3 regions of the Terrabacter sp. GCM10028922 genome follow, and region 3 is predicted to be linked to each of the others. Evidence: riboswitches for the same ligand, from Rfam matches in the RefSeq annotation. Region 3 holds a riboswitch; each other region holds the start of a gene.
The links. Region 3 has a riboswitch for S-adenosylmethionine ahead of ACFQU3_RS05150 (bifunctional o-acetylhomoserine/o-acetylserine sulfhydrylase). Riboswitches for the same ligand answer to the same signal wherever they lie in the genome.

Region 1: it holds a riboswitch for S-adenosylmethionine, as region 3 does, so the genes downstream of both, ACFQU3_RS07145 (homoserine O-acetyltransferase) here and ACFQU3_RS05150 (bifunctional o-acetylhomoserine/o-acetylserine sulfhydrylase) in region 3, are expected to answer to the same signal.
Region 2: it holds a riboswitch for S-adenosylmethionine, as region 3 does, so the genes downstream of both, ACFQU3_RS01705 (aminotransferase class V-fold PLP-dependent enzyme) here and ACFQU3_RS05150 (bifunctional o-acetylhomoserine/o-acetylserine sulfhydrylase) in region 3, are expected to answer to the same signal.

The regions. Positions count from the first base shown of each region.
Region 1 covers NZ_JBHTFG010000006.1:496,344-498,600, reverse strand. The annotation lists gene ACFQU3_RS07145 (homoserine O-acetyltransferase) at 1-836, opposite strand, end outside; SAM riboswitch class IV at 852-967, opposite strand; gene ACFQU3_RS07140 (DUF4192 family protein) at 1,177-2,257, opposite strand, start outside.
Region 2 covers NZ_JBHTFG010000002.1:66,893-69,149, reverse strand. The annotation lists gene ACFQU3_RS01710 (DNA translocase FtsK 4TM domain-containing protein) at 1-784, opposite strand, end outside; SAM riboswitch class IV at 962-1,088, shown strand; gene ACFQU3_RS01705 (aminotransferase class V-fold PLP-dependent enzyme) at 1,126-2,257, shown strand, end outside.
Region 3 covers NZ_JBHTFG010000006.1:54,374-56,630, forward strand. The annotation lists gene ACFQU3_RS05150 (bifunctional o-acetylhomoserine/o-acetylserine sulfhydrylase) at 1-1,196, opposite strand, end outside; SAM riboswitch class IV at 1,292-1,411, opposite strand; gene ACFQU3_RS05155 (acyl-CoA dehydrogenase family protein) at 1,554-2,257, shown strand, end outside.

The DNA of each region.
Region 1 (2,257 bases), 440 kb from region 3:
CGGTCGGCGAGCTCGTTCTCGGTGCGGTAGGTCACGTGCGCGATGCGCCGTGCCAGCCCCAGGCCGGTCACCGGCCGCCGGCCGGTCGAGTAGTAGTCCCCGCCGACGTAGTCGGGGTCGTGGCGGATGGCGAGCAGCTGAGGCTGGCACCACGCGATCTGGTCGGCGGTCGCGTAGGCCGTCGATGCGATGACGATGCAGCGGTCCACGGCATCGGGATAGGTGACGGCCCACTCGATGGCGCGCATCCCACCCATCGAGCCACCGACCACGCCGGCGAGGCGGTCGATGCCCAGCCGGTCGAGCAGGGCCCGCTCGGCGGCGACCTGGTCACGGACGGTCACGTAGGGGAAGCGGCTGCCCCACGGCTGGCCGTCCGGCGCGACGCTCGACGGGCCGGTGCTGCCCTGACAGCCGCCGAGGACGTTGGAGGCGATGACGAACCACCGCTCGGGGTCGACGGGGCTGTCCGGCCCGATGAGGGCGTTCCACCAACCCGGTGACGCGTGGCCGTCGCCGGCCTCGCCGATGACGTGGCTGTCGCCGGTCAGGGCGTGCTCGACGAGGATGACGTTGTCGCCGGCCTCGTTGAGCCGACCCCAGGTCTCGTAGGCGATGCGGACGTCGGGCAGCACCCCGCCCCGCTCGAGCTCGACGTCGCCGATGTCGACGAACGCCCGGTCGCCGACAGGGTCACCCTCGCGCCAGGCGCCGTCCGGACGGGCGGTGTCGTGGGCGGCAGGAGCAGTGGGCGTGGGACCATCACCGACCTGGGTGCCCGCCGTAGCCAGGCGCGCGGGGCGCCGCGTGCTGTGCGTCCGGTGGGTGACTGCCATCGGGGTACTCCTCGGTGCTCGCGCTTGCTCACACCCGGGACGGGGCGTGGCCTGGTCCTCACCCGGGGCACCCCACCGCGAAGGAGGGTTGCCGACCAGCGAGCCGGGGCTTGCCACTGGTACTCATGACCTGCCCCAACCATACGCGAGACGCTGACGCGGCACCGCTGGTCGTTCCACGACATGGACGCCCGGGACGCAAGGTCACGGCAACACCAGCGACACCAGCGACAACAGCAGGTTGAGCGCCCGCCGCTCCGGCTGGCCGGGGCGCCCGCTCACACGGCCTCGCCCACCGGGAGACGTGCCACGAGCCGCGTGAGCACACGCTCGTGTGCGCTCACGCGCACCGACGGGGCCGTATGCCGTGGTCCAGCGACTCGCGGACGAGCTGGCTCAGGCGGTGGTCCGGCTCGAGTGCGAGTGCGCGGTCGACGGCGACCCCGGCCCGGGCCCCGTCGCCGATCCACCACGCGAGCGAGGCAACCACCGACAGGAGCGGGGCCGCATGAGCCGCAGGCGTGAGCCGGCACACCTCCTCGAGGCGGGCCAGCATCAGACGCGGCACTGCTGCCTCGTCCCAGTCGCCCCAGTCAACGGCGTCCCTGCCGTCGACATCGCAGTCGCCACCGTCTCCGCCGTCGCCGTCGCCGTCGCCGTCGTCCTCGGCGTCGTCGTCCCAGTCGTCGTCCCCGTCGTCGTCCCCGCTCACGATCCGCAGGATGCGGGCGAGCTCCGCGTCGGGACCTGACCAGGGCACGTTCGGCTCGTCTGGCGGCCGCGCACCGGCCGCAGGCACGCGCAGGTCAGGCCCCAGGAAGATCTCCAGCATCGCGACGAGCTCCACCGGGAAGGCGTCGAGCGGCACCGACCCGGGACACAACCACCCGACGACCGCGTCGCGGACCTGGAGGTCGCGCAGGGGCCCCACGATCGAGGGCAGCCAGTGCTCCATCCCGAAACCCACGATGTCGCCGTGCAGCACGCCACCCCAGGCGAGGAGCATGTCGTTGACGAGGAACTGGCGCGCCGTCGGGTCACCTCCGTCGAGCACGGTCAGGCAGCGGCCCTCCGAGCCGCCGGCCCCGGCCCGATCCCTCTGCGCCGGCGCCGCGCCCGCGCCCGCGCCCGCGCGAGGCTCCTGACGTGGGTCGCGGACGACACACCCGGCGGCCGCATACCGGCGCTGCCAGTCCTCGATCGCGGCCAGCGTCAGGTCGTGGCGCGGCTCGGTCGGCGACAGTGGCTCGACGAGGGCCCCCAGGCCCTCACGGTCGGGCAGCACCGCGCGGCCGAGCGCCACGTAGCTCGCGACGGCCGGCACGTCCGCCTCCTCGGGTAGCAGCCGGCCCTCCTCTGGGCAGCAGTCGCATCCGACGGCATACCAGCGGCCGTCGCGGACGACGAGCCGCTCGCGCACG
Region 2 (2,257 bases), on a different contig from region 3:
GGCCGCGGTCGATGACGAAGGCACGCAGCTGACGCAGCCGCGTCGGGATCATGTTGACGGGCGTGGCAGTGATGACGAGCAGGCCGAAGAGGCCGAGCAGGACGAGGAGGGCGAGCGCGCCGTACGTCGAGACGGCCGCCGCGAGGGGGCTCGAGGCGAGGAAGCCGAGGATGCCGCCCGCCGCGCGCATGCCGTCGGCGCCGTCGGGTGGGTTCGGGATGCCGTCGGCGAGGTGCGCGAGACCGCAGGCCGCGAAGGTCAGGGCGATGGTGCCGACGACGATGCGGTTGGTCGTCGCCTCGTCCTGCGGGGCCCGCAGCATGCGCAGGCCCAGGGCCAGCAGGACGAGCGGCACGGCATACGCGACGCGTCCGAAGGTGCCGGCGAAGACGGCGTGGACGACCTGCCCGAAGGTGCCGGACACGCCCCACCACTCACGCGCGGCGACGACGACGGCCAGGGCGATGAGGGCGAAGCCGATGCCGTCACGGCGGTGCTCCGGCTCGAGGTCGGCGGCGCTGTGTCCGACACGGCGGACCGCTCCCCCGGCCATGTGGGAGACGCCCATCCACGTGTTGCGCATCGCGTTGAGCGGGAAGGGAAGGCCGCCGTCGCGGGTCTTGGAGGCCGTCTTGGACGCCGGCTTGCGTGCCGCGGGCTTGCGCTGCGCGGGCCGTGTCGAGCGTGCGGCGGGCGGGCGCGACGAGGCACCCCCCGTGGGCGCCTTGGCGCGTGTGGCCGCGGCGGTGCTCGGTCGCTGGCTGCTGGACGGACGTGACCCCATGCTCGCACCGTACGTCAACGCACCCCTGAACTCACGTGTCACACGCGCAACAGCGCCGACCAGCTGCGCCGCCACGCAGCAGGTGGCGGCGTGCTCGTCCTGCCCGCGTCTCAGATCGCGACACCCCCGGACCCTTCGGTGGACAGTTCCGCTGGACGCGCCCTATCGTCATGGCCAGGTCATGAGTGCCAGTGACAAGCCCCGGCTCGCTGGCCAGCAACCCTCCTCCGCGGTGGGGTGCTCCGGGTGACGACCAGGTCGACCTCGAAACCGCTCATGCGATCGAGGCCGGCAAGCGCGGACCCGCATCCGGTGGGTCCCCAGGACCCAGGAGCAGTGTCATGTCGGTTCTTCCCACCACGTCCCTCTGCGGCGGCGCGCCTGCGCCGGTCGTGCGCACCCGCGCCCTGCACGTCGTGCCCGAGGCCCGCGCGCTCCCGGCGGTCGTCGGTGCCGACCTCACCGTGCCGACGCTCCACGGCGAGGTGGGCTACGCCAACCTCGACCACGCGGCCTCGACGCCGGCGCTGGAGACGGTCAAGGCCGCGGTCGACCGCGCGCTCGAGACGTACTCGTCGGTGCACCGTGGCGCGGGCTTCGCCTCTCGTCTCACGAGCGCCTGGTACGAGCAGGCCCGGGCCGAGGTCGCATCCTTCGTGGGGGCACGCGAGGACGACACCGTCGTCTTCACCCGCACGACGACCGACTCGTGGGCGCTGCTGTCCAAGGCCCTGCCGAGCCGCACGACGGTCTTCGTCTTCGGCACGGAGCACCACTCGACGCTCCTGCCGTGGGGCCGCTACCGCACGGTTCGCCTGCCCGTCCCGCAGACCGTCGAGGACGCGTGCGCCCTCCTCGAGGAGGCCCTGGCCGACCATCCGTCGCGCAACCGCCTCGTCGTCATCGCGGCCGCGTCCAACGTGACCGGTGAGGTCTGGCCGGTCGAGCGCTTCGCAGCCCTCGCCCACGAGCACGGCGCCCGGATCGCCGTGGACGCCGCACAGCTCTCCGCGCACCGCACCATCGACCTCGCCGCCTGGGACGCCGACTACGTCGCGTTCTCCGGGCACAAGACGTACGCACCCTACGGTGCGGGCGTCCTCGCGGGCCGGTCCGACTGGCTCGACGCCGGCAACCCCTACCTGCTCGGCGGCGGGGCCACGCGCTCGGTGAGCGAGGAGGGCACGACGTGGGCCACCGGCCCGGCGCGGCACGAGGGCGGCAGCCCCAACGTCATCGGCGCGATCGCCCTCGCCGCCGCGTGCGCGACGATCAGCCGCCATCGCGAGGTCATCGAGGCGCACGAGTCCCGGCTCCTCGAGCGCCTGCAGCAGGGCCTCGGCGAGGTCCCCGGCGTCGAGGTCCTCTCGATCTTCGGTGACGACAGCGACCGCGTCGGCGTCATCGCGTTCACCATCGACGGCTGGGACTCCTCGCTCGTGTCACAGGTGCTCTCGGTCGAGCACGGCATCG
Region 3 (2,257 bases):
GGGCCCTGCGAGTGCGTCGTCGACGCGGGGTGGATGACGAGCGATCGCACGTCGCCGATGTTGGCGACGTGGCTGTGCAGGCTCAGTGCCTCGACGAACCTCTTGCCGGCCTCGAGGCCGCCCACGATCTCGAAGGAGAGCACCGCACCTGCCCCGCGCGGGGTGTACTTCTCCGCAAGGTCGTGGAACGGGCTGTCGGGCAGGGACGCCCAGACGACGTGCTCGACCTGCTCGTGCCCCTGGAGGTAGGCCGCGACCCGGTGGGCGTTCTCGATGTGGCGCTCGATGCGCAACGACAGCGTCTCGAGGCCCTGCGCGATGAGGAACGCGTTGAACGGCGAGGCCGCCGGCCCCAGGTCGCGCAGCAGCTGGACGCGTGCCTTGAGGATGAAGGCGAGGTTCGCGCCCAGCGGGCTGCCGACGCCGAGGTCACGTGCGAAGACGAGCCCGTGGTAGCTCTCCTCGGGCGTGTTGTAGTTCGGGAACTTCTCGGGGTCCTTGCCGTAGTCGAAGGCGCCCGAGTCCACGATGACGCCGGCGATCGAGGTGCCGTGCCCGCCGAGGTACTTCGTCGCCGAGTGCACGACGACGTCGGCACCCCACTCGATCGGTCGGATGAGGAAAGGAGTCGCGACCGTGTTGTCCACGACGAGCGGCACGCCGTGCTCGTGGGCAAGCGCAGCGACGGCCTCGATGTCGAGGATCTCCGACTTGGGGTTGGCGATCGTCTCGCCGAACAGCAGCTTGGTGTTCGGCCTGATCGCGACCCGCCACGAGTCGATCGACGTCGGGTCCTCGACGAATCCGACCTCGATGCCGAACTTCGGCAGCGTGTGCTTGAAGAGGTTGAAGGTGCCGCCGTAGAGGCTCGGCGAGACGACGACATGGTCGCCAGCCTCGGCGATGTTGAGGACCGCCAGCGTCTCGGCGGCCTGTCCTGACGCGACGAGGAGCGCACCGACGCCGCCCTCGAGCGCCGCGATGCGCTGTTCGACGACGTCGGTCGTCGGGTTCATGAGGCGGGTGTAGATGTTGCCGAACTCCTTGAGCCCGAACAGGTTTGCGGCATGGTCGGTGTCGTTGAAGACGTAGCTCGTCGTCTGGTAGATCGGCAGCGCACGAGCGCCCGTCGCACTGTCTGCGCTCTGTCCGGCGTGGATCTGCTTGGTCTCGAAGGACCAGTGGGGCTGGGTCATCGACGTCCTGCTCTTCCTGGGTCGTGTCGATGACCGGGCCCCGACAACCTCGTCGACGTGGCCCGGTGCACCGACGAGTCGGTGCGGAAAAGGAGTCTCCGCGCTTGCCCGCGCGCCGGGTGGCGACGACGGGCCAGGTCCTCACCCGGGGCACCCCGCCGCGGTGGGAGGGTTGCCGGCCAGCGAGCCGGGGCCAAGCGCTGGCACTCATGACCTGTCGGCGAGTCTACGTATGGCTGTCCGGCTGGTGGGAGCGCCTGTCCTCATCGTGGACGCGGAAGGCTCGGCGCCGAGTGCCCCGTGGCGTCGATCACTAGGACGTCCTACTATTCCGAACTCGCGAGTAGGATCGCGCTCGTGAGCACGAATTCCGACTTCGACCTGTTCCGGACCAGCGAGGACCACGAGGCCCTGAGAGGCGCCGTACGCGCGGTCGCCGAGGACAAGATCGCGCCGTATGCCGCCGCCGTCGACGAAGAGGCGCGCTACCCCCAGGAGGCGCACGACGCCCTCGTCGCCTCCGACTTCTTCGCGCCCCACGTCCCCGAGGAGTACGACGGGGTCGGGGCCGACGCCCTCGCGACGTGCATCGTCATCGAGGAGGTGGCGCGCGTCGACGCCTCCGCCTCCCTCATCCCGGCCGTCAACAAGCTGGGCTCGCTGCCGCTCATCCTCGACGGCAGCGATGCTCTCAAGCAGCGCTACCTCCCGCCGCTGGCCAAGGGGGAGACGACCTTCTCCTACGGCCTGTCCGAGCGCGAGGCCGGCTCCGACACCGCGTCGATGAAGTGCCGCGCGCGCCAGGACGGTGACGACTGGGTCCTGTCCGGGCAGAAGTCGTGGATCACGAACGCCGGTGTGTCCGAGTACTACACGGTCCTCGCGGTCACCGATCCCGACGGTCCCCGCGGCGGCAACGTCACGGCATTCGTCGTCGAGAGGTCTGACGAGGGGTTCACCTTCGGTGAGAAGGAGCGCAAGCTCGGGATCAAGGGAAGCCCCACCCGCGAGCTGCACTTCGACAACGTCCGCATCCCCGGTGACCGCGTCGTGGGGCAGGT